DNA from 4 places in the Pseudomonas sp. PvP027 genome. Region 1 is predicted to be linked to each of the others. Evidence: predicted binding sites of a transcription regulator. Region 1 holds the regulator's gene; each other region holds the start of a gene.
The links. Region 1 encodes FliA, which starts transcription of late flagellar genes. Its sites were predicted from a motif close to CTAAAGTTTNNNNNNNNNNNGCCGNTAA; they were not measured.

Region 1 (5,266 bases):
CACTGCAACCGCAGCAGCCTGGACTTCAACCACCGGCTCGGGCTCTGGCTCGGGAGCCGCGACCTCGTCGGCGGATTGTGGCTCGGCCAGACGCGCCAGCGCGGCCAGCAGTTCTGGCGTCGCCGGAGTCACGTCAGTCCGTTCACGTACTTGACCGAACATGCTGTTGACGGTGTCCAGTGCTTCAAGGACCACGTCCATCAGTTCGGAATCAACGCGACGCTCACCCTTGCGCAGGATGTCGAACACGTTTTCGGCGATGTGGCAGCACTCCACCAGCTCATGGAGCTGGAGGAAGCCGGCGCCCCCTTTTACAGTGTGAAAACCGCGAAAAATTGCATTGAGCAGATCAGCATCATCCGGTCGGCTTTCCAGCTCGACCAATTGCTCTGACAACTGCTCCAGAATTTCGCCGGCCTCTACCAGAAAATCCTGAAGGATTTCTTCATCGGCGCCGAAGCTCATGGGGTGCTCCCTAAAATTAACCGTCAACAGACCTTAGAAGCCGAGGCTCGATAGCAGATCGTCTACATCATCCTGTCCGGATACGACGTCTTCACGTTTATCGGCATGAATCTGCGGACCTTCACCCTGAGCGAGATGTTTTTTAGGATCTTTTTCAGCGAGGATGGATTCTTCGTCATGTTCGATGCCTGCGAAGCGATCGACATGGCTGGCCATGAGCACCAGTTTGAGCAGATTGCTCTCGACCTCGGTGACCAGTTGTGTCACGCGCTTGATGACCTGACCGGTAAGGTCCTGGTAATCCTGGGCGAGCAGAATGTCGTTGAGATGTGCGGAAACCTGATGGGTCTCCTTTTCGGTACGCGTCAAAAAACCATCGACCCGCTTGGCCAGCTCGCGGAACTCTTCGGCACCGATTTCGCGGCGCATGAAACGTCCCCAGTCGTCGCTCAACGCCTTGGCGTCGGAACTCAGGCCGTTCATGACCGGCGTGCTTTCCTCCACCAGGTCCATGGTGCGGTTGGCCGCATTCTCGGTCAGCCTCACCACATACGACAGGCGTTCGGTAGCATCCGTGATCTGCGACACCTCCTCGGCCTGAGGCATGTGCGGATCAATGTGAAAGTTCACGATTGCACTGTGCAGCTCACGAGTCAGCTTGCCCACTTCCTGATAAAGGCCGCGGTCGCGTGTCTGGTTGAGTTCGTGGATCAGTTGCACAGCGTCGCCGAAACGACCTTTTTCAAGGCTGGTGACAAGTTCCTGCGCGTGTCTCTTTAAGGTCGACTCAAAGTCGGCCATCGAATCATTGTTATCCATAGCGCCCTCGCGGCTTGCATCAGCTATTGACGCGTTCAAAGATCTTGTCGATCTTGTCTTTCAGGGCTTGGGCGGTGAATGGCTTGACTACATAACCGTTCACCCCGGCCTGGGCAGCTTCAATGATCTGCTCACGCTTGGCTTCGGCAGTGACCATCAGCACGGGAAGGCTCTTGAGGCGTTCGTCCTTGCGGACTTCGCGCAGCAGATCGATACCGGACATGCCAGGCATGTTCCAGTCCGTCACCAGAAAGTCAAAGGCACCGCTCTGCAGCATCGGCAATGCGGTCAGACCATCATCCGCTTCCGATGTGTTGGTAAACCCCAGATCACGCAAAAGGTTCTTGATGATCCGCCGCATCGTTGAGAAGTCATCAACGATGAGGATTTTCATGTTCTTGTCCAATTCGACCTCCAAGCAGTCTTTAACGCGTTCAGCACCTGAACACGCTGTTCACTCAATACTGGCACAGCACACCCCCGGCTGTACGAAACGACGACGGGCTTGGCACAACAACAGGCAAGGACCTGAGAAACAAGCCCATCAAGGCAATGCCTGACAGGCTTCCGACGGGTCCATCCTGTTACCACGTAACGCTCTGCACAGCCGGCTTGCAGTCAACGCGCGGCCATAGACCGCACGTTGCCTGTCAACGCGCTCGCCACTCCCCCAAACGCCCTCGCAAACGAGCTGCGCACTGGCTGTGTAACTGACTGACCCGAGATTCGCTGACCCCAAGAACCTCTCCGATTTCCTTGAGGTTCAGCTCTTCGTCGTAGTACAGCGCCAACACCAGACGCTCGCGCTCTGGCAGATTGGCAATTGCATCGGCCAACGCAGCCTGGAAGCGCTCGTCTTCCAGGTCGCGCGACGGCTCAAGCGAACCGCTTGCGCCATCCTCGTGCAGCCCTTCATGATCGCCGTCCTGCAGCAGGTCGTCGAAACTGAAGAGGCGGCTGCCCAAGGTGTCATTCAAAATCCCGTAGTAATCATCGAGACTCAACTGGAGTTCGGCCGCAACCTCGTGATCTTTAGCGTCACGGCCGGTTTTAGCTTCAATTGCCCGAATTGCGTCACTGACCATGCGCGTATTGCGGTGTACCGAGCGTGGCGCCCAGTCACCCTTGCGCACTTCATCGAGCATCGCACCACGGATGCGAATACCGGCATAGGTCTCGAAACTCGCGCCCTTGGTGGAATCATACTTGGTGGAGACTTCAAGCAGGCCGATCATACCGGCCTGGATCAGATCCTCGACCTGTACGCTGGCCGGCAGGCGCGCCAGCAGATGATAAGCGATACGCTTGACCAAAGGCGCATAGCGCTCGATCAACTCGTATTGCGAATTACGGGACGCCTTGCTGTACATCTGGTAGCCGCTCGCAGTCATTGCACAGGCCCTGCACTGGTCTGGTGAACGAGTCGCTCAACGAAGAACTCGAGATGACCCCGCGGGTTGGCTGGCAACGGCCAGGTATCAACCTTCTGGGCAATGGCCTTGAAGGCCAGTGCACATTTGGAACGCGGGAATGCTTCGTAAACGGCGCGCTGTTTCTGTACCGCCTTGCGTACGCATTCGTCGTACGGCACGGCACCTACATACTGAAGCGCAACATCGAGAAAACGATCCGTCACTTTGGTCAGCTTGGCGAACAGGTTGCGCCCTTCCTGCGGGCTCTGTGCCATGTTGGCCAGCACCCGGAAGCGGTTCATGCCGTAGTCGCGATTGAGCAGTTTGATCAGGGCGTAGGCATCGGTGATCGACGTGGGCTCGTCGCACACTACCAGCAGCACTTCCTGAGCGGCGCGCACGAAGCTGACCACCGACTCGCCGATACCGGCGGCCGTATCGATCACCAGCACATCGAGGTTGTCGCCAATCTCGCTGAACGCCTGGATCAGGCCGGCATGCTGGGCGGGCGAAAGATGCACCATGCTCTGGGTGCCGGAAGCAGCGGGTACGATTCGAACCCCGCCCGGCCCCTGCAGCAGCACGTCGCGCAACTCACAACGCCCCTCGATGACATCGGCAAGTGTGCGTTTGGGCGTCAGCCCAAGCAGCACGTCGACATTGGCCAGACCCAGATCGGCGTCCAGCAGCATGACGCGACGGCCAAGCTCGGCGAGGGCCAGTGAAAGGTTCACTGACACGTTAGTCTTACCGACGCCACCTTTGCCACCGGTCACAGCGATAACCTGTACGGGATGCATGCTGCCCATGTTATTTCTTTACCTTGTCTTGCGTAGACCGAAACCACATCGAGGGCTGCACATGCGCAAATGAACACTGCATGGCAGACCGTTGACGCAGGGACATTCCAATAATATCCATCACTTAACCCACTCTCTTGCCAGGGGTGTGATAGAGGTCAGCAAACATATCAGCCATTGCTTCTTCGCTAGGCTCGTCCTGCATCTGCACACTCACAGCGCGGCTTACCAACTGATGACGACGCGGAGTATGCAGGTCATCAGGAATGCGTGGTCCGTCCGTGAGGTAGGCCACAGGTAGTTCGTGACTGATCGCCAGGCTCAGGACTTCACCAAGGCTGGCAGTTTCATCAAGCTTGGTCAGAATGCATCCGGCCAGGCCACAACGCTTGTAACTGTGATACGCGGCCGTCAGCACCTGCTTCTGGCTGGTGGTTGCCAGTACCAGATAGTTGCGCGACTTGATGCCGCGACCGGCGAGGCTTTCCAGCTGCATGCGCAGCGCAGGATCACTGGCCTGCAGCCCGGCGGTATCAATCAGCACCACGCGCTTGCGCAGCAGCGGTTCCAGCGCCTGAACCAGAGACTGGCCGGGATCGACATGGGTGACCGGAACGTTGAGGATGCGCCCAAGGGTCTTGAGCTGCTCCTGCGCGCCGATACGGAAACTGTCCATGCTGACCAGTGCGATATTCTGCGGACCGTACTTCAACACGTAACGTGCTGCCAGTTTGGCCAGGGTGGTGGTCTTGCCCATGCCGGCAGGACCGACCATCGCAATCACACCGCCCTCTTCCAGCGGCTCGACTTCCGGTACGGCGATCATGCGTGCCAGGTGCGCCAGCAGCATGCGCCAGGCCTGACGAGGCTCGTCAATCTCCGGAATCATCGACAACAAGTCGCGTGACAGCGGGCCGGACAGGCCGACACGCTGCAGACGACGCCACAGGTTGGCCTGCTGCGGACGAGTGCCCTGCAACTGGTTCCACGCCAGCGAGCCGAGCTGGACTTCCAGCAGCTCACGCAGGCCATTCAATTCGGAGCGCATCGAGTCATAGGCGCGCTGGCCAACGGCAGGCTCGGCGGCCTGCGGCGGTGCGTAAGCAAATGGACGCGGCGGCTCTTCGAGTGTCGGTTCGATGTGCGTATCGGCAGGGTTGACCGGCTTGCCGGAAAACAGCTGCAGGTTGATCGATGCGTCGCTGTCGCTGCGATTGTTCAATTCGGCCTGGGCGGAGACGATGCGCGACTGGGTCTTGCGCAGCTCGTCTTCCAGTTCCATGTTCGGCACACGCGGTGCCAGGGCGGACAGCTTGTAATCCAGAGCAGCAGTCAGCTCTACGCCACCAGCAATGCGCCGGTTACCGATGATGGCCGCTTCCGCGCCCAGCTCATCACGAACCAGCTTCATGGCTTGACGCATATCGGCGGCGAAAAATCGCTTAACTTGCATGACTCACTACCTCAGCCGTTCGGCCCGACAGTCGCTACGATGGTTACTTGCTTGTTGTCCGGAATTTCCTGATACGCCAGAACATGCATGTTCGGTACAGCCAATCGTCCAAATCGTGACAGCATGGCCCGGACAGGCCCTGCTACCAGAAGAATTACCGGCATCCCTTGCATCTCCTGACGCTGGGCGGCCTCAATCAACGAACGCTGGAGCTTCTCAGCCATGCTTGGCTCAAGAAGAACGCCTTCTTCCTGACCCTGACCAGCCTTCTGCAAACTATTGAGCAATATCTGTTCCAACCTTGGCTCCAGAGTGAT
Region 2 (5,266 bases), 3.8 Mb from region 1:
GCGTGGCATCGCGCACCACCGAACTCATGCAAGCCGAAGAGAAGCTGCGCCAGTCACAGAAAATGGAAGCGGTAGGGCAACTGACCGGTGGCCTCGCCCACGACTTCAACAACCTGCTGGCAGGTATTTCCGGCGCTCTGGAACTGATGGGTACCCGGATCGAGCAAGGCCGCTGGGGCGAGGTCGACAAGTACATCGTGACCGCCCAAGGCGCGGCCAAACGTGCAGCGGCCCTGACGCACCGGCTGCTGGCCTTCTCCCGACGCCAGACCCTGGACCCGCAGCCGACCGACGTGAACAGGCTGATGAAAGGCATGACCGACCTGATCCAGCGCACCGTCGGCCCCAGCATCGTGGTCGAGACCATAGGCGCCACGGAGCTGTGGCCGACACTGGTCGATGCCAGCCAGCTGGAAAACGCGCTGCTGAACCTGTGCATCAACGCCCGCGATGCGATGCCGGACGGCGGCCGCATCAGCATCGAGTCGAGCAACCGCTGGATAGACGGCGATGTGGCACGCGCACACGATATGCCCGAGGGCCACTATTTGTCGCTGTGCGTGACCGATACCGGTACCGGCATGACGCCTGATGTCATCGCCAAGGCATTCGATCCCTTCTTCACCACCAAGCCCATTGGCCAAGGCACAGGGCTGGGTCTGTCGATGATTTACGGATTTGCCAATCAGTCTGGCGGACGGGTGCTCATTCAGTCGGAGGTCGGCAAGGGCACCGCAATATCGCTGTACCTGCCCCGCTACGAGGGTACTGCGGCCAGGGACGAAGGCGATGTGCACAAGGCACCGTTCGAGTTCACCCAGTCCGGGGAAACCATCCTGATCGTGGACGACGAACCCACGGTGCGCATGCTGCTCACCGATGCCCTCGGCGACCTGGGCTATACGCTGATCGAAGCCGCCGACAGCCTGGCCGGCCTCAAGCTGCTGCGTTCGGATGTGCATATCGATCTGCTTATCACTGACGTGGGTTTGCCGGGTGGCATGAACGGACGACAAATGGCCGATGCCGGACGCGAGGTCCGCCCGCATCTGAAGACCCTGTTCATCACCGGCTACGCGGAAAACGCTGCCATCGGTGATGAACAACTCGGGCCAGGAATGCGCGTGCTGACCAAGCCGTTTGCAATCGATGCCCTGGCCGCCAGAGTCCAGGAACTGATGAGTGTCTGAGTAAACGGCCCGGTGCAACTCTGCCCCGGGCCGTCAACATTGAGCGCTGCGCAAACCCGGTGCTAACATGCGCGACCGCCATGCAGGCAAGGGAATAACCGGGTCATGAGCAGTATCCGCGAGCGCAACAAAGAACTCATCCTGCGCGCTGCCAGCGAGGAATTCGCCGACAAAGGCTTCGCCGCCAGCAAGACCAGCGATATCGCGGCCAAGGCCGGTGTCCCCAAGCCCAACGTCTATTACTACTTCAAGTCCAAGGAAAACCTCTATCGCGAGGTGCTGGAAAGCATCATCGAGCCCATTCTGCGTGCGTCGACGCCCTTCAATCCCGAAGGCGTACCTGCCGAAGTCCTGAGCCGCTATATCCGTTCGAAAATCCAGATTTCCCGCGACCTGCCCTTCGCCTCGAAAGTGTTCGCCAGCGAGATCATGCATGGCGCTCCGCACCTGACAGCGCAGCAGATCGAACAGCTTAACGACCAGGCCCGGCACAACATCGAATGCATCCAGGCCTGGATCGACAGCGGACAGATCGCCCCGCTCGATCCTCACCACCTGATGTTCACCATCTGGGCCGCGACCCAGACCTATGCCGATTTCGACTGGCAGATCGCAACGGTCACCGGCAAGGCAAAACTGCAGGACACTGATTACGAGGCGGCAACCCGGACCATCCTCAGGCTGGTGCTCAAAGGCTGCGAGCCGGACCGCTGAACCCACCCGGATTTCCTGCAGACGCAAAAAACCCGCCGAAGCGGGTGGTTTTGCAACATGACCATTCCGACATCCTGTCAGTAGCCTCCTGGCAATGGTCGATCGTCCCTGATCACTGCGGCGTTCCTTCGCTGCAGCTGTTGAATTGGATCCTACATTCACCGAGGGTCAGTCGATAGAGCCAATCGCGCCTGTTGCTGTAAGCCTTTTGCCATACCCGTGTACGCCGCTAAAAAATGTGACCGACCGCTCATGTTTGGACGTGACGCGCCGAGATGCTTGAAAGACCCTGAATCGCGCGCCGCGCGAGCCAAAGTCATCAGAAGAAAAATAATGCAAGGGATGCCGATCATGAGTATGCGCAGTTTGTCCATCAGTCGCCGTCTGTGGCTGATTCTTGTGGTTTCAGTGCTGATGCTCTTTGTCCTCTCGGCGACACTGCTCAGACAGCTGCATACCGACCTGTATCAGGCCAAGGCCGAGAAAACCATGCATGTGGTGCAGACGGCCAGCGGCATCCTGTCGTTTTATCAGGGGCTTGAAGCCGCGGGCGGCATGACCCGCGAGGCTGCGCAACAGCAAGCCTTGAAAGAGATAAAGAGCCTGCGTTACAGCCAGAGCGACTACTTCTGGATCAACGACCTGCGCCCGGTGATGATCATGCACCCCACCAACCCCAAACTTGAAGGTCAGGATCTGTCGACCATCAAGGACCCGGACGGCTTTGCGGTGTTCAACGAAATGGTCACGCTGGTCAAAGCCAAGGGTGCCGGCATGGTGAATTACCGCTGGCCCAAGCCCGGTGCCAGCGAGCCGGTGAAAAAGACTTCTTACGTGCAGCTGTTTCAGCCATGGGGCTGGATTCTGGGGTCCGGCGTATACGTGGATGACGTGGCGGCAGAGTTCAAGACGCAGCTGTGGAATGCCGGGATGTTCATCGCCGGCATCGTGCTGGTCATGGTCTTGCTGCTGGTGATGATCGTGCGCAGCATTGTGCGCCCACTCAGAGCGGCCGTCGGGGCAATGGCGAATATCGCCAGTGGCGAGAGTGATCTGACCCGCACGCTGGAAACCCACGGCAAGGATGAAATCACTGAGCTGGGTACGCACTTCAACGCCTTTGTCGCCAAGCTGCGCAATGTCGTCGGTCAGTTGCAGCACTCGGCCGTGGCGCTGGGCCAGGCGTCGACTGATCTGGGCAGCGACGCCGAACAGGCGCAGAACCGCAGCGAGAAACAGTCGCAGCAAATGGACCTGGTTGCCACGGCGGTCAACGAAGTGACCTACGGTGTGCAGGATGTAGCCAAGAACGCTGAGCATGCCGCCAGCGAAATGCGCGCTGCCGAGTCGCAGGCGCAACAGGGCCAAATCAATATCGATAACAGCCTGCGCCAGATCGAACACCTCTCCAGCACCATCGGTCAGGCCGTGGAAGTGATGCAGAGTCTGGCCAGCGAGAGCACGCAGATCGGCAGCGTACTGGAAGTGATCAGTTCGATTGCCGAGCAGACCAACCTGCTGGCGCTGAACGCTGCCATCGAGGCGGCGCGCGCCGGTGAACAGGGCCGAGGCTTTGCCGTGGTGGCCGACGAGGTGCGTCTGCTGGCCCAGCGCACGCAGAAGTCGACCGCAGAAATCCAGTCAATGATCGAACGCCTGCAAAAGCATTCCGATGCCGCGGTCAGGGTAATCGGTGACAGCAGCCGCTCCTCGCAGTTGACCATAGAGCAGGCCAATCAGGCCGGCCAGAGCCTGACCTCCATCAGTCAGGCGCTGCGCAACCTCAACAGCCTGAATGCTTCCATTGCCAGCGCCACCCTGCAGCAGACGCACGTGGTGGATGACATCAACCAGAACGTTACCCAGGCCGCGCAACTGTCCCAGAGCACCGCACTGGCCGCCGAGCAATCGACCTCGGCCAGCCTGCACCTGCGAGGGTTGAGCGAAGAGTTGAACACCTTGTTGAAGCAGTTCCGGGTGTAAATCTGCAGTGCGATTGGCGGGCGCAGGGAACCTCGTGCGCCTCTTGTTGCCTGAGACCTGCTTATTCAACCGCTCATTCAGCTGCTTATTTATTTGCAGGGGGTCACATGCGCACACTGGAGCTGGCAGGCAGAACCGTACCAGTGCTGGGTCAGGGCACCTGGCACATGGGTGAAAAAGGGCATCAGCGCTCGGCAGAAATCGCCGGCCTGTGCCTCGGTATCGAACAGGGCCTGACCTTGATCGACACCGCCGAGATGTACGCCGATGGCGCTGCCGAGGAAATTGTCGGGCAAGCCATTGCCGGACAGCGGGACAAGGTATTCGTGGTCAGCAAGGTCTACCCGCACAACGCCAGCCACGCCGGTATTCCGACCGCGTGCGAGGCCAGCCTGCGGCGAATGAACACCGATTACATCGACCTGTACTTGCTTCATTGGCCCGGTCAGTACCCGCTGACCGAGACGGTCGAGGCGTTCGAACGTCTGCGTGAAGCGGGCAAAATCGGCGCCTGGGGTGTTTCCAACTTTGATGTGCCGGACATGATCGAGCTCAACAACCCGCGTTGTGCCACCAATCAGGTGCTCTACAACCCGGAGCAACGCGGCATCGAGTTCGACCTGATGCTGTGGAGCGCGGACCGTCATCTGCCATTGATGGCGTACTGCCCGATCGGCCAGGCTGGCGATCTTCTCTACCACCCTGCCCTGCACGAAATCGCCAAACGCCACGATGCAACACCGGCGCAGATTTCCCTGGCGTGGGTGCTGCGTCAGGACAACATGATCGCCATTCCCAAGGCGACCAACCCGGAACACATTCGTCTGAACATCGCTGCCGAGCAGATTCGCCTGACCGAGCGCGATCTGGCCGATATCGATCTGGCATGGCCCGCGCCCACTCGCAAGGTGCCGCTGGCGATGGTCTGACCGCTGTCGATGCTGTAGCGAGCTGTCAATTGACTGAACGGCTGCACACGCAGCCGCTTCCCGCTATGACAGATGACACACCCGGTAACAAGCTGTCACAAATATGAAATAACGCCTTGTCATCATGCGGCCTTCGCCTCCCTGCCCGGGCCAGGCCGCACGTGGACAGCCATGAACCACAGTATCGCGCACCATCATCAAGACTCCGACCTTTTCGGTCTGCTCTACGGCTTTCGTTTTCGCCACGGTGAAAGTGGCCAGGAAATCGGGTCAGCCGCCGCGCTGGATTACCTGCAAAACCCTCCCGAAGAGAACGACTTCATCTGGCTGCACCTGAACCTCTCGCACGCGGCCTGCGAGCGCTGGATGAAAACCCAGCTGGATCTTCCGGAAGAATTTTTCGAAGCATTGCACGAGGGCTCGCGCTCGACGCGGATCGAGCACGTGGAC
Region 3 (5,266 bases), 2.7 Mb from region 1:
CATTGCCCTGGCACCTGGTGATGACGTCGACCAGGACGGTTGTTTTTCCGGCAGTGCGGTGGTGTGTGGCGACACCCTGGCACTGATCTACACCGGGCACACGTGGCTGGGTGAAGTGGGCGATGAGCGTTTTATCCGTCAGGTGCAGTGCCTGGCCACCAGTACCGACGGCATCAGCTTTATCAAACACGGCGCCGTCATCGATACCCCGCCGCAAGACGAGATGATTCATTTCCGTGACCCGAAAGTCTGGCGGCAGGATGGCCACTGGTACCTGATTGCCGGCGCACGCCTGGGTGACAAACCGCTGCTGCCGCTCTATCGATCCATGGACCTGCACGCCTGGGAATTCGTCAGCTATGTGTCCACAGGCGACGAAGGCGACGGCTATATGTGGGAATGCCCGGACCTGTTTGGCCTCAATGGACGCGACGTACTGCTTTACTCACCCCAAGGCATGCCCGCACAGCGCTACGAGCGACTGAACCGGTTCCACACCGGCTATCGGGTGGGCCAGGTCGACAGTCAATGGCAGTTCACCGGCGGGCCTTTTATCGAGCTGGACAGCGGCCACGATTTCTATGCAGCGCAGACGTTGGTGGCCGCCGACGGCAGACGTTTGCTGTGGGCGTGGGTCGACATGTGGGAAAGCCCGACCCCCACCGAGGCGCATCACTGGCGCGGCATGCTCGGCCTGCCACGAGAACTTGAAGTGCGCGCCGATCGCCTGTGCGTGCAGCCTGCACGCGAACTGACAGCGTTGCGCGACGCAACATTGCCAGGCTCCCCCTGGTGGAGTGAAGCGGGTAGCCAATGGCTGAACGACATACACGGTGACATGCTCGAAATTCACGTGCACCTGGACCTGCTCGACTGTATAGAAGGTCACCTGGGCGTAGCATTGCGTTGCAGTGCGGATGGCAAGGAGCAGACTCTGCTCTACTACGATGCGTCGCTAAAACGTTTGATCCTGGACCGCGATCAGTCGGGCACCCACGTCAGCGGTCAGCGCAGCGTAGCGATAGATCCACAACAGCACCGGCTTGAACTGCGCATCTTCCTTGATCGCTCGTCCATTGAGGTGTTCGAGCAAAACGGCAGCTTCAGCTTCAGCAGCCGCCTTTATCCACAGACCGACAGCCTGGGGGTAAAGCTTGTTGCCAATGGAACCGGAGGCCGAGTCTGCATTGCCGACGCATGGCAACTCTCCTCGGGATACCTGCAGGCAAATCATTGAAGTCGCGAAAAAAATCAGGTCTCTGTAGCATGATAATCATCAGTCAACCCGACAGGCCCCGCCTCGCATGACTTCAGTTAAAGACGTTGCAAAACTGGCCGGTGTGTCGCTGATGACGGTGTCTCGGGCGCTCAATGATCCGGGAAAACTGAGCCCCGAGACTTATCAGCGAGTTCGCAACGCGATTGATGAGCTTCAATTCGTACCCAGCCTGTCGGCTCGCCGGATTCGCGGCGACAATCTGCAGACCCGAACCATCGGCGTATTTGCCCTGGACACCGCGACGACGCCGTTTGCGGTCGAGTTGCTGCTGTCAATCGAACAGACCGCGCAGCAGGCAGGCTGGAACGTCTTTATCCTCAACCTGCTAAGCAACCCGCCCACTGACCAGAACATCGACCTGATGCTGTCGCACCGCCCCGACGGGTTGATCTTCAGCGCCATGGGGTTACGCAAAGTGAGTATCCCCCAGCGCTTGAAGAGCAAACCGCTGGTGCTCGCCAACTGCGTAGCCGATGACAGCAGCCTTGTCAGTTATGTACCGGACGACGAGACAGGTCAGTACCGCGCCTTGCACCACGCGTTCAGCAAGGGCTATCGACGTCCGCTGTTCATCAACCTGCCTAAACAGAGCCTGGCCTGGGAAATCCGCCAAGCGGGTATGCAACGTGCCCGCGAGGCATTCGGCCTGGCTCGCGACGAACTGTTGCAATACAACCTGTCCGAGCATGACGCCTATTGGGAAACTGCCGCCATCCTTGCCCGGCACATGGTGGATGGCCGTCCGCAGTTCGACATTCTGATCTGCGGCAATGACCGCATTGCCTTTTGTGCCTACCAGTTGCTGCTGGGCCAAGGCCTGAAAATCCCCGGCGATGTCGCCGTACTGGGTTATGACAACATGATCGGCATCGCCGAGCTGTTCATCCCTGCGCTGACCACGGTGCAACTGCCGTATTACGAGATCGGTCGCAACGCCGCCCGGCACTTGATCGACAGCCTTGACGTATCGGGCTCCCAGCCGGTGGATTGCCCGCTGGTGGTCAGAGAATCGTTATGAAGCCTTGTGTGGGATAGCTCATGCACCGAGTCGTCACGCAGAACGAAAACGGCTGATCTTGAGCCCTGATTTTCTACCCTGAAAGTCTGCCTGTATCGAATGGCTGCGATTGAGAGCGGTGGGCGCGGCTGGGCGTTCGGTGCCCCTCCACGTGTAGGTTTTCACTTCTGTTTCAATCACCTGCTGATAATAGCTTCAACTAAGCAAGCTTTATTCGCCGCTCACTTAGATAAATTTTCGCCCCAAAACAGCGCACTAAAAACTCAAGAACATAAAACAGGGCGCAACTAATATGGCGACTAATCCTGCAGCCTCAAGTTATAGGCTTAGTCGCCGATAGTTCTAAAACCGTAAAAATCAATTCTACAAGGAGGTCAGTGGCAATGAGAAACCTGAAAGTATCTGCGCGTGCAGCACTCAGCTTTATGTTTATTGCGCTCCTATTGGTCGCCTTGGGGGGTATTTCGGTATGGAAAATGGGGGAAATTCGCGAGACGGCCAGAGACCTTGAAAACGACGCCTTGGCCAGCGTGGTGGTCGCAGACCGAATCAATGCCACGATGCTGCGCTTGCGCCTGGAAGTCCGCAGAATGCTGTCCCAGACCAATCCGCAGGATATGGCCACCACGACCGGCATGATCGCTTCGCTGAGCGAGGAATTGAAAAAGCAGATAGCCCTTTACGCCCCTTTTGTCGCCAGCGATAAAGAAGGACAACTGTTCAAGGCCGTGTCTGAAAACACCGATAAAGCACTGGTTGCATTCGACCAGGTCACTGCACTTATCCGCCAAAACTCAACCAATGAAGCGCTGGCCTACCTAAGTTCCAGCGTCACCCCTGTTACCCGTCTTCTTGACGAGGCCGTAAACGGACTTGTTCAAATGAACATTGACGAGGCCGCAAACTCAGGAAAAGAATCCGAGGATTCGTATCAAAGCGGCTTAATGTTTGTGATTTTTATTATTGCAGCCGCGACGCTGGCGACGATTGTGCTGGCCGTGCTGTTTACCAAAAGTATCGTCACACCGTTGCGCGACATGCTGCGTGTCAACGACACCATCGCCAAGGGTGATCTGCGCAGCGTGATTACCGTCACGGGCAAAGACGAGTTTTCCGACCTGATGCGCTCTACTCAGGTGATGCAAAACAATCTGCGCGATACGATCAAGCTGATCGGCGATTCATCCACTCAACTGGCGTCCGCCGCCGAGGAAATGAACGCGGTCACCGAGGAGTCGAGCAGAGGTTTGCTGCGCCAGAATAACGAAATCGATCAGGCAGCCACCGCGGTCAACCAGATGACCGCTGCGGTCGATGAAGTGGCGCGTAATGCTGCCGCGGCATCAGATGCAGCCAAAGCCTCTGATCAGTCCACCCGCACCGGCGCAGCGCGGGTCACCAGCACGGTCGACGCTATCGAGAAACTGAGCAAGACAGTGCAGAGCACCAGTGTTGATGTAGAGCGTCTGGCCGTGCAGTCCAAGGACATCAGCAAGGTATTGGAAGTCATTCGTACGATTGCGGAACAAACCAACCTCCTGGCCCTGAACGCGGCAATCGAAGCGGCACGGGCAGGTGAGCAGGGACGCGGTTTCGCGGTGGTGGCTGATGAAGTCAGAGCGCTGGCACATCGCACCCAGACCTCGACTCAGGAAATCGAGAAAATGATTGGCGACATCCTCACGGGCACTGCACAGGCCACCAAGGCCATGAGCGAAAGTTGCGATCAGGCCGATGGCACACTCACCATCGCTCATGAAGCCGGCGCAGCGCTGACCCTGATCGCGAAAGCAATCAATGAAATCAACGAAATGAACCTGATGATTGCGACCGCATCGGAGCAGCAGGCACAGGTCGCACGTTCGGTCGACGGCAACCTGATGAGTATTCGCGATCTTTCCATCCAGAGCGCAACGGGGGCCAATCAGACGGCGACGGCAAGCTCCGAGCTTTCAGTGCTTGCTGCAGACATGAACAAGCTGGTGGCGAGGTTTTCGCTGTAAGGGTTTTCTGCTGCTTCAGGTTGGGCTCTGGGCATGCTGTGGATAGTGATTCCACAGCATTCAGGGCAACTAACAGCATACGTCTGGACAAGTGTATGACGGGTCAGAGGAGCGCATAACCGCCCCTCTGAGCCAGAACTTTAATACGTGTCAGTCAGCACTGCCGGTCAGCAGTGTTTTTGTCGCCGCAGTAACATCCTCTTTGCGCATCAGACTTTCGCCGACCAGAAAGGTAGTGATGCCGGCTTTTTTGAGTCGCAGGCAATCATTATGGTTGCCGATTCCACTTTCGCCGACCAGGAGTTTGCCTGCGGGCACCATGGATGCCAGTCGCTCGCTCACGCCGAGGTCTACTTCGAAGGTATGCAGGTTGCGATTATTGACGCCGAGCAGCGGGGAAGCCAGTTTGAGCGCACGCTCCATTTCATCTTCGTCATGCACTTCCACCAGCACGTCCATGCCCAGCGTCATGGCCGCACTTTCAAGTTCGGCAGCCAGGTCATCACTCAATGACGCCATGATCAGCAATATGCAATCCGCGCCCCAGGCACGCGCCTCATACACCTGATAAGTATCAAACATGAAGTCTTTTCGCAACACCGGGAGGGCGCAAGCGTTTCGCGCGTCGATGAGAAACTGCGGAGAGCCCTGGAAGCTTGGCGTATCGGTAAGAACGGACAAACAGGCGGCCCCGCCGGTTTCATAAGCCTTCGCCAGCTCGGGCGGATTGAAGTCTTCGCGAATCAGACCTTTTGATGGACTCGCTTTTTTTATTTCTGCAATTAACCCCATCAGACCCTGCTGCTCTTTATCTTTCAGTGCCTTATAAAAACCGCGGGGGCTGGACTGTTCGAGGGCAATCTGCTTGATGCGGCTCAACGGCAACTTCGCTTTCGCCGCCTCTATTTCCTGAAGTTTGTAATGTTTTATTTTGTTTAGAATATCACTCATGACAGTCACTCATAG
Region 4 (5,266 bases), 2.9 Mb from region 1:
TTGCAGAGAGTGAACTGGAAAAGGGTGTCCGACACGATAACCGTGAGCTGGATAAAGGTGTCGATCATGACGCCAAGGAAGTGGACAAGGGTATGAAGCACGACGCCGACGAGGTCGACAAAGGTGCGAAGCATGACGACAAGGAGCGTCACAAGGCTGACAAGCACATCGATAAAGAGGTTAAAAAGGATCTCTGACAAAAAGCCTGCCATCGAGCAGGCTTTTTCATGGGCGGATGACGCCGGGCGGTCCAGCGGGTTTGCTGAAATACCACGCGCTGGTGCGTTTGATCTCTCACGCTTAAAGGCCGGGCCACCTGTAAGTGGCCGGCCTCTGTTACTGGATGTACGGTCAAATCTTGAAGCTGTCGACCAGTTGCTTCAAACGCCCGGCTTGTTGCGAAAGTGCAGCACAATCCTTGAGCGTTTCATTAAGGTTGGCCACGCCTTGTTGATTGAGCGTATTGATCTGATTGATATCGATATTGAGTGTTTCCACAACAGCAGTCTGCTCTTCTGTCGCAGCGGCAACGGATTGATTCATGCCATCGATATCGCCAATGCGCCGCGTTACATCGCGTAGGCGACTGCCCGCCTGATTGGCAACTTCGACACTTTCCTGACTCGACGTCTGGCTTTCATTCATGTTGAGTACGGCATGCTGAGAGCCGGTCTGCAGGCCGCCAATCATCTTGTGGATCTCGTCGGCCGATGTCTGGGTACGATGCGCAAGGTTGCGCACCTCGTCGGCAACTACCGCAAAACCGCGTCCGGCCTCACCCGCGCGAGCGGCTTCGATGGCCGCGTTGAGGGCCAGCAGGTTGGTCTGTTGCGAGATGCCTTTGATGACATCCAGGATGTGGCCGATGTTTTCGGTGCTGGCGTTGAGTTGCTCGATCTGCGTGCAGGAATCACTGATCTTGGCCGACAGCGCGCTCATGGCGTTGATTGTCTTCTCGACCACTACCTGACCGTCTTCTGCCTGATTGCGGGCCTCACTGGCCTGGATCGAAGCGTCCGATGCGTTGCGGGCAATCTCCTGGGTTGCGGCCCCCAGCTCGTTGATCGCTGCAGCGACGTTGTTGGTTCGGGCGCTCTGCTCGTCGAAACCGACGATGGACGAATTGGAGGAGTTGACCACCCGTTGCGACAGGTCATGCACCTGAAGCGTCGCGGATGAGACTTCAACGATGGACGCATGAACGCGCTCCACGAACTGATTGAACGAGCCACCCAGTGCGGCGAACTCGTCCTTGCCCTGAATGCTCAGACGCCGGGTCAGATCACCCTCGCCCTGGGCGATGTCCTGCATCGCGCGGCCCATGTCGGTCAACGGGCGCATCAGCGCACGAATGAGCAGGCTCAACAGCAACGCAATCACGGCCACTGCAATCAGCACGGCAACCATCGCCGAACTGCGAAACTGGCTCAACGGCGCATAGGCCTTGTCCTTGTCGATCGACAGACCAATGTACCAGTCAGCCGAAGGCAGCCCGGTGATCGGGGTAAAGGACAGCAGCCGCTGCTGACCATTGAGGGTCACCTCACGCAAGCGGGCATCCAGGCTGATGGTCTGTCCGGGGTAGATATCCTTGAGGTTTTTCATCACCTGGTCCTTGTCAGGACTGACGATGATCTGTCCGTCCCCACTGACCAGAAAGGCATAACCCAGCCCGCCGAATTCGACCGAGTTGATGATCTTGACCAGTGTGTCGAGGCTCAGATCGCCGCCGACGACACCCGTAACCTGGCCTGCGGCCTTGACCGGGCTGGCGATCGTTACCACCAGACCACCCACGGAAGCCAGATAAGGCGCGCTGAGAATGGTCTTGCCTGCGTCGACGGTGGACTTGTACCAGGGCCGCTGGCGAGGGTCGTAGCCCGCCGGCATATCCACATTGGGTCGCTGGGTAAACGCGCCTTTGCTGTCACCGACATAGGTGAACTGAAAGGTCGATACCAGCGCAGACTGCGACACCAGCCCGCCGAGGTCGGAATTGACGCCCTGAAAGGCTACGTTCTGGGTGAGGTTTTCCAGCACCAGAATGCGCCCGCTCAGCCAGTTCTGGACGCTGCTGGCAGTCAACTGACCTGCCTGAGCGACAGAGGACTCAAGGTTCTGGTTGATCGTCTTGCGTTGCAGGTAATCGTTGTACAAGGTGAACAAGGCGAATGCCAGCACCACCACACCGGCCGCGGCCAGCAGAATCTTATGACGAAACTTCAAATTCATGACAAGGCATCTCAACAGGACTGCTGGAAGCAGGTTCGGATGCCAGAGCAACTTGCGACATAAAAAATGTCATGCCCTGCACACACAATGAACCTGCAACGGATAGGGTTTTAATCTCGCAAACACAGCCGACAGTGTGCCGTCTCACAGGAAATGCGGCGCTCTGTTTGAATGACTTCGGCGGTGCTTTATAACGGTGTGCAGGCGCAAATGATATGCCTGGGAAAAAATATCCGGGGCGTCGCGGAACTTTCTTTATTTTTTATTTTAGCTTGGCCAGTCCCTGCCGATAGCGTCTGTATACCTAAACCCACCCCTGACCTGTAAGCCATACTTTTCAGGGATAAGACCGTTTCAATGGCAGTTGTTGGAGAATTCAATGAGTAGCTGGTTTGCAAACATCAGCGTGAATATGAAACTTGCCCTTGGCTTCGGTCTGGTACTTGTTTTTACAGCCATTCTTGCACTGACTGGCTGGACCAGCATGGGCGGACTGATCAAGCGCAGCAACTGGATGAGTGACATTACGTCACTCAATGCACAGTTGACCAAACTGCGCGTGACACGCCTGCAATATATGGTGGCCGACGGCGACGAGAAGGTCGCTGAAACCGTGCAGGTTTCTCTGGACAGCTTCAAGGCCTACCAGGAAAAACTGCAGGCCTCGTTCAAAAGTCCCGAAAACGTGAAAATGCTCGAGCAGTTGGGCGTCGTGATCGCTGACTACCAGAAGTCCCTCAACAACATGCGCAGTGGCTACAGGTCCAGCACCGCTGCTCGTGATGAACTGACGACTCACGCGAGCAAAAGCCTCGCGGTGTTCGAGCAGCTTGTGACTGAAGTCAGAAACATGGACCCGGCTGACGCCAACCGCTTCGAGCAGTACCGGCTCGTCACCGATGCCAAAGATGACTTGAGACTCGCGCGCTATGAAGTGCGCGGCTACACCACCAATGCCACGCCCGAGACCGAGCAGGCAGCTGTCTCGAAACTGGATGCGGCCATCAAGGATCTGGACGCGCTCAAGGCGACCTTCAGCGGCACTCAGGCCGATCAGCTCAGGCAGCTGGAAACCTCATTGATGGCGTACCGCACGACCTTGCAAAACTTCAAGGCCGCCACAGGCACGATTGTCCAGGCGCGTAAGGAAATGACCACGCAAGGGCAGGATATCGTCAAGATCAGCGAGGACATGTACAAGCTGCAACTGGATCGCCGCGATCAGGAAAGCGCACAGGCGCGTACCACTCAGATCGTCTGCACATTGCTGGCTATCATTCTGGGCATCATCGCCGCAGTGATCATCACCCGGCAGATTACCCGTCCGCTGCAGGAAACCCTGGCGGTGGTCGACCGTATTGCATCCGGTGACCTGACCCAGACTCTGGCCGTGACGCGCCGTGATGAACTGGGTGTTCTTCAGCAAGGCATTCAACGCATGGGCAGCACCCTGCGCGAGCTGATTGGCGGTATTCGCGACAGCGTCGTACAGATCGCCAGTGCCGCGGAAGAGCTGTCAGCAGTTACCGAACAGACCAGCGCCGGCGTCAACAGCCAGAAAGTCGAAACCGATCAGGTCGCCACCGCCATGCACGAGATGTCGGCGACGGTTGCGGAAGTGGCGCGTAACGCCGAACAGGCCTCGCAGGCCGCGTCCAACGCCGACCGCGAAGCGCGTGACGGTGACAAGGTGGTGGGTGAAGCGATCGCCCAGATCGAGCGTCTGGCCAACGAAGTGGGTCGTTCCGCCGATGCCATGACTCAGCTGGAGCAGGAAAGCGACAAGATCGGCAAGGTCATGGACGTCATCAAGGCAGTGGCCGAACAGACCAACCTGCTGGCGCTCAACGCTGCTATCGAAGCGGCTCGTGCGGGTGAAGCCGGGCGTGGTTTTGCGGTGGTCGCCGACGAAGTCCGCGGCTTGGCCCAACGTACGCAGCAATCCACCGTGGAGATCGAAACACTGGTCGCTGCGCTGCAAAGCGGTACGCGCCAGGTGTCCAGCATCATGCTCAACAGCCGTGAACTGACTGTCAGCAGCGTGACCCTCAGCCGTAAGGCTGGCACGTCGTTGGGCAGCATCACACAAACGGTGTCAAGCATTCAGGCGATGAACCAGCAGATTGCTGCCGCCGCTGAAGAGCAAAGCGCGGTCGCTGAAGAAATCAGCCGCAGCATCGTCAATGTGCGCGATGTGTCCGAGCAGACCGCTTCGGCCAGCGAAGAGACCGCTGCGTCCAGCGTCGAACTGGCGCGCCTGGGCGGGCAGTTGCAGACGATGGTCAGCCACTTCCGGATCTGATCACCCGGCGTTGACATCAAGCCCGGTCTTTACCGGGCTTGATTGTTTCTGCGTGAACGTCACGCCTGGGGCGGCTGCCCGTTGGAAGCCGACAGGCCACCGTCCACCGGCAGGTTGACGCCGGTCACGAAGCGCGCGTCATCGCTGGCCAGAAAGGCAATCACGTCGCCGACGTCTTCGGCTTCGCCCGGGCGCCCCAAAGGGATGCGCTCCATGAATTTGGCCATCAATGCTTTGTCACCCAGCATGTCTTCGGTCAGCTCGCTGCGGGTCAGTGAGGGGCAGACGGCATTCACGCGTACGCCGTCAGCACCATGGTCCATGGCCAGCGAACGGGTGAAGTTGGTGATGGCGCCCTTGGCCGCGTTATAGAAGCTCATGCCCCAGTCGCCGCCAAGGCCGGACACCGACGAGACATTGATGATGTTGCCTTTACTGGCGATCAGTGCCGGCATGGCGGTGCGGGTGCAATAGAACACACCGTCCAGGTCCACGGACATCAGCTCTTTCCAGTCTTCTATGCCCAGCTCGGTCACTTTGCCGGACTTGACGATGCCGGCATTGTTGACCAGCACATCCAGACGCCCGAAGCGGGTCGCGACTTCCTTGAACAGCGCTTCCACGTCGCTCGGGTCGGCCACATCCGTGGCTCTGATCAAGTGCCCTTCGCCTTTCAGTTGTGCGGCCACTTTGGCCAGCTTGTCGCGATTGCGCCCGACCAGTACGACGCTT

Region 2: a site for FliA is predicted at 2,154-2,181, ahead of JOE33_RS05300 (methyl-accepting chemotaxis protein). Genes of this name have one in related genera too.
Region 3: a site for FliA is predicted at 2,610-2,637, ahead of JOE33_RS10330 (methyl-accepting chemotaxis protein). Genes of this name have one in related genera too.
Region 4: a site for FliA is predicted at 2,498-2,525, ahead of JOE33_RS09615 (methyl-accepting chemotaxis protein). Genes of this name have one in related genera too.

The regions. Positions count from the first base shown of each region.
Region 1 is NZ_JAFIBK010000001.1:5,164,325-5,169,590, reverse strand. It holds gene JOE33_RS22520 (chemotaxis protein CheA) at 1-465, opposite strand, end outside; gene JOE33_RS22515 (protein phosphatase CheZ) at 499-1,284, opposite strand; gene JOE33_RS22510 (chemotaxis response regulator CheY) at 1,304-1,678, opposite strand; gene fliA (RNA polymerase sigma factor FliA) at 1,935-2,675, opposite strand; gene fleN (flagellar synthesis regulator FleN) at 2,672-3,505, opposite strand; gene flhF (flagellar biosynthesis protein FlhF) at 3,621-4,949, opposite strand; gene flhA (flagellar biosynthesis protein FlhA) at 4,961-5,266, opposite strand, start outside.
Region 2 is NZ_JAFIBK010000001.1:1,366,864-1,372,129, forward strand. It holds gene JOE33_RS05290 (PAS domain-containing protein) at 1-1,190, shown strand, start outside; gene JOE33_RS05295 (TetR/AcrR family transcriptional regulator) at 1,296-1,904, shown strand; gene JOE33_RS05300 (methyl-accepting chemotaxis protein) at 2,256-3,887, shown strand; gene JOE33_RS05305 (aldo/keto reductase) at 3,995-4,816, shown strand; gene JOE33_RS05310 (transporter) at 4,988-5,266, shown strand, end outside.
Region 3 is NZ_JAFIBK010000001.1:2,457,366-2,462,631, forward strand. It holds gene JOE33_RS10320 (glycoside hydrolase family 32 protein) at 1-1,237, shown strand, start outside; gene JOE33_RS10325 (LacI family DNA-binding transcriptional regulator) at 1,305-2,297, shown strand; gene JOE33_RS10330 (methyl-accepting chemotaxis protein) at 2,681-4,300, shown strand; gene trpC (indole-3-glycerol phosphate synthase TrpC) at 4,451-5,251, opposite strand.
Region 4 is NZ_JAFIBK010000001.1:2,301,507-2,306,772, forward strand. It holds gene JOE33_RS09605 (hypothetical protein) at 1-197, shown strand, start outside; gene JOE33_RS09610 (methyl-accepting chemotaxis protein) at 352-2,232, opposite strand; gene JOE33_RS09615 (methyl-accepting chemotaxis protein) at 2,612-4,534, shown strand; gene JOE33_RS09620 (SDR family oxidoreductase) at 4,594-5,266, opposite strand, start outside.